3 regions of the Rheinheimera sp. F8 genome follow, and region 1 is predicted to be linked to each of the others. Evidence: predicted binding sites of a transcription regulator. Region 1 holds the regulator's gene; each other region holds the start of a gene.
What was found. The regulator FNR, encoded in region 1, switches genes on or off when oxygen is low (the NO sensors DNR and NnrR bind a similar motif). The targets are predictions, from matches to a motif close to TTGATNTANATCAA.
Positions count from the first base shown of each region.

Region 1 (3,281 bases):
GCCTGAAGTCACGACGCTGATCCCTGCGCTGCTACAACGTCAGTTAAAGCTAGCCATCCTGACCGGTGATGGATCTGCCGCAGCTCCTGCTGTCGCGCAGCAGCTGCATATTGATGAATTGTGGCAAGGCTGCAGTCCAGAGCAAAAAGTCAGCGCCATTCAGCAGTCGGTGCAAGCCGGTGAAACGGTGGTGATGGTCGGCGATGGCATCAACGACAGTCCTTGTTTCCATGCTGCGCATGTGTCCGTTGCGCTCGACAGCGGTACTGAATTGTCAAAGAACCAGGCCGACGTCGTATTGCTGCATAATGACCTGCAACAGCTGCAAACCCTGATTGACGGTGCGCGTCGCGCCCATCGCGTGGTGCGGCAAAATCTGTGGTGGGCAGCCGGATACAATCTGGTTATTATCCCATTGGCGGTCTGCGGTTTTGTCTCGCCTTATGTCGCGGTGATCGGCATGTCCTGCAGTTCATTGTTAGTGGTCTCTAATTCATTACGGTTGCTCAAAGCATGAGTATCATCTATGTGTTGATCCCGATTGCTATCATCTTTGTGATGATTGGCATTGCGGTGTTCTTTTGGGCGGTACGCTCTAAACAGTTTGACGACCTGGATAAAGAAGGTTTCAGTATTCTGTTTAACGAAAAGCCTGCTTCTTCAACGCCACCAGCCGACAGCACGTCATCATCCCGTGAGCCCTGATATTTTCGCCGCTTTTTTTGTTGGCCTGTTTGGCAGTGCGCATTGTCTGCTGATGTGTGGCGGCATGGCCGGTGCGCTGCAGATGCTGATGCCGCCATCACGGACTCGCCGGGGCTGGCTGCAACTGATGCTGGGGCTTGGCCGGATCAGCAGTTATGCACTGACCGGCGCCTTATTTGGCGGCATCGGTGCAACCATGGTTGGCAGTAGCGGCCTGATGCCGCAGTGGCTGCAACTATTGGCAGGTTTGATGTTATTAGCGATGGCGCTGTATATCAGCCGGTTATGGTTTGGCTTGCTGAAACTGGAACGCGCAGGACAAATGCTTTGGCGCCGGGTCCAACCAATCAGCCAGAGGTTGTTACCGCTGGATTCAGCTGTTAAAGCTTATGCCTATGGCCTGTGTTGGGGTTATCTGCCTTGTGGTCTGGTTTATTCCGCACTGAGCTGGAGCCTCGGCAGTGGTAGCGCCACACAGGGCGCATTGTGGATGGCACTGTTTGGTCTGGGTACTTTGCCTGCGGTGTTATTGGCGGGTCAGACTGCCGACGCGCTGCGGCAATTACAACAACAGCAATGGGTGCGATATGGTCTGGCAGCGGTGTTAGCTGCTTATGCGTTACAGACAATTTACCTTGCACTTCGGGCTCTGGTTTTTTAAGCTGGGCATACTTTGGATGGAGTTTGGAAACCTGCGATGAGTTCACCTTCAAGTATCAACTGCCAGCACTGTGGCTTCAGCCAGCTGTGTCTGCCATTCACCCTAAATGACTCAGAGCTGGATAAGCTTGATCAAATCATCCAGCGTAAGCGGCCGTCACACAAAGGCGACCATTTATTCGAAGCCGGTAAACCGTTACAGGCACTGTACGCAGTACGCACCGGTTCTTTTAAAACCTACACTTTGTCCGAACAGGGTGAAGAACAAATCACCGGTTTCCATTTGCCGGGCGACGTGATTGGCTTTGACGCCATTGGTGATCAGCAACACCCAAGCTACGCGCAGGCGCTGGAAACCGCCATGGTCTGTGAGATCCCGTTTAATAACCTCGATCATTTGTTAGACCAGGTACCGAAACTGCGCCAGCAACTGATGCGTCTGATGAGTCAGGATATCCACGGTGACCAGCAGATGATGTTATTGCTGAACCGCAAAACTGCTGAAGAAAAACTGGCCGCCTTTTTAACCAATCTGGCACAACGCTTTGGCAGCCGCGGTTTTTCGCGCAAAGAATTTCGCCTGACCATGACCCGAGGTGAGATCGGCAACTATCTGGGTTTAACCGTCGAAACCATCAGTCGCCTGCTGGGGCGCTTCCACAAAGACGAGTTAATCCACGTCGATGGTAAACTGATCACCATTGCGAATTTTGAAGAATTAAGTCGGGTTGCGGGTATGGCGCAAATCGGCCGCTGATTTAGCGCTATGCACAGACAAAACCGCCTTCCGGCGGTTTTTTTATGTCCAGGCAAACGCCAGGGAACCAATCGGCACTTGCTTGATCCAACACAACATGCCAAAGCACGAAGCGATTTAACTTAGCTACACTGATTCTGTACCTGTGACTGCAAAGGAGAATGATGATGGCGACATATCAGGATGTGCTGGTGGTGCTTGATCCCAGTACGGACCAGCAAAAAGCGCTGGCAAGGGCCATAGAACTGGCCGAACACACCGCATGTAAACTCACTGCTTTTTTATCCATCTACGATTTCTCTTATGAAATGACCACCATGTTATCCGGTGAAGAGCGCGAATCGATGCGCCAGGCTGTGATCACTGACCGCGAGATTTGGATCCAGGAGTTATTGCACCCCGCCCGCTCCAAAGGCATTACCTGCAGTGCCAAAGTGGTCTGGCACAACCGCCCGTTTGAGGCCATAGTGCAGACCGTCACCGAACATGGCTATGATTTGGTGATTAAAGGTACCCATGACCACGATGTGCTTAAATCGATGATCTTTACCCCAACCGACTGGCACATCCTGCGTAAATGCCCCTGCCCGGTGTTACTGGTCAAAGAACATGCCTGGCCGGCGCAAGGCAATATTCTGGCGGCGGTCAATGCCGGTAGTGAAAAACCCCATCATAAGGCACTGAATCACATCATTATTCGCCAGGCCCAGGCGATGGCCGCGATGCTGCACGCCAAAGTACATCTGGTCAACGCTTACCCGGGCACGCCTATTCATGTGGCAATTGAGATCCCGGAGTTTAATCCGGTTGAATACAACGACAGCATGCGCCATCACCATGTGGATGCTGCCAATGCGCTGGCGGGCCAGTTTGATCTGACCAGTGAAGCCGTGCATGTCCGGGAAGGCATGCCGGAAGATGTGATCCCACGGGTGGCGAAAGAACTCGACGCCGAGATGGTGATTATCGGCACTATTGGTCGCACCGGTTTGTCAGCGGCCATTATTGGCAATACCGCCGAACACGTGATTGACCGGCTCGATTGCGATGTGCTGGCTCTGAAACCGGACGCGCCGGTCTGATCACAGCTGATGTTCCACGCCCGTAACCAAGAATTGGAATTGGCAAGCGGGCGTGATCCGCTATAATGTGCGCCTTT
Region 1 covers NZ_CP013656.1:3,516,798-3,520,078, forward strand. Annotated here, with positions in the region: gene ATY27_RS15690 (heavy metal translocating P-type ATPase) at 1-517, shown strand, start outside; gene ccoS (cbb3-type cytochrome oxidase assembly protein CcoS) at 514-705, shown strand; gene ATY27_RS15700 (sulfite exporter TauE/SafE family protein) at 695-1,366, shown strand; gene fnr (fumarate/nitrate reduction transcriptional regulator Fnr) at 1,403-2,122, shown strand; gene uspE (universal stress protein UspE) at 2,284-3,204, shown strand.

Region 2 (3,281 bases), 1.7 Mb from region 1:
ACCACCAGATAAATCTCAAAAATTCGTAATCCATGTTACACCTCAGTCGCTTTGCCGGTTTCGAAATCATATTTGCCGGTATGCAGGCTGGACGGGCCTTTGCGGGCGAAATGCTGCATCAGCCAGACTTCGATAATCAGGAAAATGGTATAGAGCACTGAAATCAGGATCAGACTGGTCCAGATCTCCGCCGGGGTTAAACCAGAAGCAGCCAGATGGGTGGGTAATACTTCACCGACCGCCCAGGGCTGACGGCCATATTCAGCGACAAACCAGCCGGCCTCACAGGCGATCCACGGCAGTGGTAAGCCCAGTACCGCGGCGCGTAATAACCAGGTTGGTTTCTTTTCCAGTCGTTTCGCGCTGTAGTAAAAACTCAGCGCAAAAATCACCAGCAAGGCAAAACCCGCCGCGACCATGATGCGGAAACTCCAGAACATCGGCGCCACTTTTGGGATACTGCCATCTACTGCCGCCTGAATCTGTTCAGGCGTGGCTTTGGTTGGGTCTTCTGCATAAGCCGTGACTAGCAGGCCATAGCCTAAGTCTTTTTTCACGCTGTCAAAAGCCGCTTTGGTCTCAGCCGAGGTATCACCAGCACGCAGCAGACGCAATAAGCGATAGGCTTCGATACCGTTGACGATACGGGCGCGGTGTTGCTCTTTTAAGTCCTTCAGACCACTGACCGGTTCATCCAGTGAACGGGTCGCAATCAGACCGAGCGCGTAAGGAATTTTGACGGCGTAATCAGTGGTTTGAGTTTCACTGTTTGGCACACCAATCACAGTAAAAGATGCCGGTGCCGGATGGGTGTCCCACTCGGCTTCAACAGCGGCCAGCTTCACTTTTTGCACGTCACCCAGCTCATAACCGGATTCATCACCGAGCACAATTACCGACACAGACGCCGCCAGACCAAAGGCCGAAGCGATGGCAAAACTGCGGCGGGCGAAAGCTAAATCGCGGCCTTTGAGCATATACCAGGCCGAAATCGCTAAGATAAACATCGCACCAGTGACATAACCAGCCGACACGGTATGGACAAATTTGACCTGCGCTACCGGGTTAAAAATGACTTCGCTGAAGCTGGTCATTTCCATCCGCATCGTCACATAGTTAAATTCAGCGCCCACCGGGTTTTGCATCCAGCCATTGGCGATCAGAATCCACAAGGCCGACAGGTTGGAACCCAGCGCCACCAGCCAGGTTACGGCTAAATGCTGCACCTTGCTTAAGCGGTCCCAGCCGAAGAAAAACAAACCAACCAACGTCGATTCGAGGAAAAATGCCATCAGGCCTTCAATCGCCAGCGGCGCGCCAAAAATGTCGCCAACATAATGCGAATAATAGGACCAGTTGGTGCCGAACTGGAATTCCATCGCGATACCGGTGGTGACCCCGAGCGCGAAGTTAATGGCAAATAACTTGCCCCAGAATTTGGTCATATCGCGGTAAATTTCTTTGCCGGTCATCACATAAACCGACTCCATGATCGCCAGTAAAAACGTCATACCAAGCGTCAGTGGCACAAATAAGAAGTGGTACATTGCCGTAAAGGCAAACTGCAAGCGCGAGAGTTCGACGATATCCATCCACCGTCTCCTGTGTGTTAACTTAATTAATTACTAATATACAGTGCACCAATCGAAAGCGTCGTTGCTGAAAGCTATTGGGTTGATCAGCATCAAAGATTGCGACCACCAAAGAGATACCCCTTTTGAGACCCGCGGTTTTATTGTCCGCCTGTAGCGTCTGGTTTACTTTGATTAGAATCAAACTGTCGGAGAGGAAATCGCATCGCAGCAGAATAACTCGCAGCGGCTTTCGTATGCGAAATCCGCTGAAGTATTGAAGTGGAATGTTTTTTTTGCAAACCGGCGGCTGTTGCCGTGGTGGGCGAAGATTCGACTAGTTGCCTGGTCGTGGCATTAGCCCGGCCGCCTGATACAAAGCGTCAATACCCTGCATTTGTGTCAGCGCATCCGAGCCGCCGGTCAGCGGCGTGGCACCGTGCTGCAGGCAATCCAGCAAGTGTTGCAGCTGGTAGAAATATGTGGTTCGGCCGTCGGTCTGTGGCGGTATTTGCCGGGACTCCCCCTGCAGCGGGCTGTCAGCTGTGGCCGCTGTCAGCTGCAACTGATAACCCTGCTGTGGTGCGACCAGATTATCAATGGTCAGGCAACCATGTGTGCCCTCCAGCTGCAGATAAGCCAGATGCTGCGTGCCCAGATGTTCTGCCATCGAACACCCCAGATGTGCCGTCACTGCCGGTGCTGTTGCCGGCATAAATAACAGCTTGGCGCTGAAACTGCTGTCCACTTGTGGACTGTCACAAATCGCGCCGGCGTGCTGGATCTGATAGCTATCTCCAAACAAAGTGCGTAACCAATGCAGCGGATAACAACCCAAATCCATCAAAGCGCCGCCACCAAGCGCCAGCTCATGGCGTAACGAGCCGGCAAATGCCGGGATCCGCACCGAAAAATGACTGCGCGCAGTATGAATGTCGCCGAGAGCACCGCTGTGCAACAGTGCTTCCACTTGCAAAAACAGCGGGTGAAAGCGGTAGTGATAACCTTCCAGCAACAGCACTTGCCGGCTATCAGCAGCTTCCAGCATTGCTTTGGCCTGCAGTGCATTCATCGCAAAAGGTTTTTCGCACAGCACATGTTTACCGGCGCGCGCGGCGGCAATACTCCAGGTCGCATGCAAAGACGCCGGTAAGGCGTTGTACACCAGATCAATGTCCGGATCGTCCAGCAATGCCTGATAACTGCCATAACTTTTGGCAATGCCATGTGACGCCGCAAAGGCATCGGCTTTGGCCTGCGAAGATGCAGCCACCGCCACCACTTCAGCACGGTCGGCCAGCAATAATACCGGCTCCAGCACAGCACGGGCGCTGATCCGCGCCGCGCCCAACAGCCCAATCCGCACTTTAGCTGGGGTTGGGGCTGACTCAGTGTCATATACCGGCATCGCTGACTCCTTGATTGCTCTTTACTGTTTGGCTGTCATCACAACGGCAACAAAACCCGCAAGCGGTACGTTTGGCCGGCCACAATGTCAGGCAGCACATTAGCTGCCAACATCTGTTCGCCAAGGTAAATCTGCATGCTTTGGATCCCGGCCTGTCGTGTCAGGCTGAGTTCAACAGTCGCGCCGCGGAACTGCCGGCGCACTGATGCTTCTGGCCAATGCGCCGGCAGCTGCGGCTGGATCCGCAGCCCGTTGCCTTCACCTTTCAGGCCAAACAGATGTTCAATCAGGCAGCGGTACAC
Region 2 covers NZ_CP013656.1:1,795,076-1,798,356, reverse strand. Annotated here, with positions in the region: gene cydB (cytochrome d ubiquinol oxidase subunit II) at 1-34, opposite strand, end outside; gene ATY27_RS08090 (cytochrome ubiquinol oxidase subunit I) at 36-1,592, opposite strand; gene ATY27_RS08085 (Gfo/Idh/MocA family oxidoreductase) at 1,909-2,979, opposite strand; gene ATY27_RS08080 (NdvB protein) at 3,018-3,281, opposite strand, start outside.
Region 2: ATY27_RS08090 (cytochrome ubiquinol oxidase subunit I) is a predicted target of FNR. The motif match lies at 1,675-1,688, and genes of this name have one in related genera.

Region 3 (3,281 bases), 1.6 Mb from region 1:
GATCAAAGGCCCGATAGTCGCCGCTTTTAACCGCACCATTTCCGGGAAATAGCCTGGTTCTTTCGCTTTTTCGGCGACAAACTTACCGGCGCTGATAGTCGGTACAAAATAAGTGCCGTGCTGTTTCATCAGCTTGATGGTGTTGTCATCCATAAAAGTGCCGTGTTCGATCGACGTCACGCCGGCTTTAATGGCTCGCTCCATGCCTTCTTTACCGTGCGCATGCACCGCAATGGTAAAACCATAGTCTTTGGCGGTGCTGACAATAGCTGCCAGTTCTTCGTCGCTGAACTGTGCGTTCATACCACTTTTCGCCACGCTGAGCACACCACCGGTTGCGGTGATTTTGATCAGATCTGCGCCTTCTTTGTAGCGTTGCCTTACCGCTTTACGCGCATCGTCCGGACCATTAATCACACCATCATCCGGGCCTGGGTCACCCATCCGCAAGTAAGCCACGCCATTGGTCGGATCGGCATGGCCACCGGTGGTGGCAATAGATTTGCCTGCAGTGAAAATACGCGGCCCATTGGCATAACCGGCATTAATTGCCTTACGCAGCGCGGTACTGATCAGGTGGCTGTCGCCCAATTCCCGCACTGTGGTAAAGCCGGCCAGCAGCGTTTTTTCGGCATAAGTCGCACCGCGTAACGCCACATCTGCTTCGTTCATCGTGAAGCCTTCGCTATAAGCACCCGGGCTACTTTGGTAAGAAAAATGCGTATGCATATCCATCAGGCCCGGCAACACCGTTTGCTTGGATAAATCAATCAGGGTGTCCGTGGCAGCAGGCTGGCGAAAACCGGCTTCGATGGCTTTGATCTGGTCGTTTTCAATCACCAGCGTTTGTTTTTGCAGAATTTGTTCGCCTTCCGCTGTGATCACAGTGCCGGCGTGGATCAACGTTGCCGCGTGGCCCGTCAGCGGTAACAGACCGGCCAGCAGCATTGCAGTGGTTATTTTGTTCATTGTTGTTCCCGGGTTATGAGGCTTTGCCTCTTATTGAAAGTCCAATCTGTTGTGTTGGATCAATATGCACTTCAACACAGTCTTTATACTGACGCCATTTCCCCTGTGGCAGATGCGATATGATGACGACATTCCGGGACGAAGCCCTGATCAAAAAATACAACGTCAAAGGCCCCCGTTACACCTCTTACCCCACCGCGTTGTTACTGCGCAGCGGCTTTGCGCCAGAGCGCGCTTTGCAGGCACTGGCAGACACCGGGCCGGCACTGAGCCTCTATCTGCATGTACCGTTTTGTCGGGAGCTTTGTTATTACTGCGGTTGCAACAAAGTGATCAGCCGCGATCAAAGCAAAGCCGACCGTTACCTCGACGCCTTAGCCACCGAGATGGCCTTGTATCAAAGCGCCTGTGCGGCGAAACAAGTGCACCAGCTGCATTTTGGCGGCGGGACCCCGACTTATCTGGATGAAGCGCAGCTGCGCCGGCTGATGCAGTTGCTGCATCAGCATTTCCAGTTCCTGCCAGAGGCTGAGCTTAGCATCGAAATTGATCCCCGCAGTTGTGATGTCGAAAAGCTCAGACTGTTGCGTGAACTGGGCTTTAGCCGCGTCAGTTTTGGCGTGCAGGATTTTGATCTGCAAGTGCAGCAAACAATTAACCGGATCCAGCCCTATAGCATGGTCGAAACCCTGGTCAATGCGGCCCGTGAGCTGCAATTCCGCTCAGTGAATCTGGACCTGGTGTATGGTTTGCCACATCAGGCCACTGAGACTTTCAGCCAAACGCTGGCGCAAGTGGTCACTTTGGATCCGGACCGCGTCTCGTTATTCAGCTACGCGCATTTGCCGGAACGATTCGCCGCACAACGTAAAATTCCCGATGCCGCTTTGCCGGGCGCCACCGAAAAACTCGGGTTACTGGCGCTGGCGATGGACCACCTGCAACAAGCTGGTTTTGTTGCCATCGGCATGGACCATTTCGCCAAAGCCTCAGATCCGCTGACCAAAGCACAGCAGGCACATCAGCTGACCCGTAATTTTCAGGGTTATAGTGTCGATGCCTGCGATGCGTTACTGGGTCTTGGCGTTTCCGCCATTAGTCAGGTCGGCAATGTGATCTGGCAACAACAAAAAGAGTTGAAACACTATTATCAGGCGCTGGAACAACAGCAGAAACTCGCCATTGATAAAGGCCTGACGTTAAGCCGGGATGACCAAATCCGCGCCGATCTGATCGCCCGCATCATGTGCAATTTTGTGCTGGATAGCGCCGCCCTGGCGCAGCAATGGCAGATAAATTTTCAGGATTATTTCGCCGGCTCGCTGGCCCAGCTGGCGCCTTGTCTTGACGATGGTTTGGTGCGTTGGCAAGGCGATGTACTGGAAGTGACAGAGCGCGGCCGGCCCTGGGTGCGGATCATTGCTGCGGCTTTTGATGCTTATTTACTGGGGCAGCAGCAGAGTTATTCCAAGGTTATTTAAACGCGCTTTAATACAACAGTTTCAGCCCAACCGGAACGGGTAAGTGCCACTGTGCAGCCAATACTGGCAGAGACCATCGACGGTTTGTTCCTGTGCCTGCTCTGCCAGCCGGTAATATAAAGTCCGGCTGAATTTGGCGCGTAAGCCGCGTTTTAGTTGCAGATAAGGCAGTAACTGGCCGTTGCCGGCTTCTGGTTGCAACAGCACCGGAAAGTCCGGCCCGGCGATAAAACTCTGCTGCAAATTGCTGGTCAGTTGCAGCCGGCCATCCTCCAGCCATTCGGCATCGACCAATAAAAATGGTGCATCGTCGACTTCGATCTGCACTTGCTCCGCCGGCGTCGTCAGCAGATATCGCCCGTCAACACAACTCAGCACCGCCGCAAACAGCCGCACCAGTTCTGGTCGCTGAATAGGGCTGCCATGGAAATACCAGCTGCCATCGCGATCAATGCGGATCGGCACAGGCCCGCAAAAAGCGGGGTGCCACTGCTCCAGCGGGTAGTCCGTCAGAGCGCCAAGTTGCTGTTGTAATGCAAATAAGTCCATGCTCATCCCACAAAAATGCGTCGGCCAAAGCCGGTCAATGATGTTAGCATATTGTACGACCCCGTCGTCACAGACCCTCATGAGGATGCAGCTATGCAACAAGAAGTGCAGGTGATTACGCAGAGTTTAACTTTTCTGCAGAAGAATCAGGATTTGATCATCGGTTTTGGCCTGAAACTGCTGGTCGCTATTTTCATCTTTTATATTGGCCGCTGGGTGGCACTTGGTGTATCGCGCCTCGTTGGCAAAGCGTTGCTGCTCCGTCATGTCGACCGCGCTGTC
Region 3 covers NZ_CP013656.1:664,207-667,487, reverse strand. Annotated here, with positions in the region: gene ATY27_RS03045 (amidohydrolase family protein) at 1-969, opposite strand, end outside; gene hemN (oxygen-independent coproporphyrinogen III oxidase) at 1,089-2,450, shown strand; gene ATY27_RS03035 (DUF1285 domain-containing protein) at 2,472-2,999, opposite strand; gene ATY27_RS03030 (mechanosensitive ion channel domain-containing protein) at 3,093-3,281, shown strand, end outside.
Region 3: hemN (oxygen-independent coproporphyrinogen III oxidase) is a predicted target of FNR. The motif match lies at 1,019-1,032, and genes of this name have one in related genera.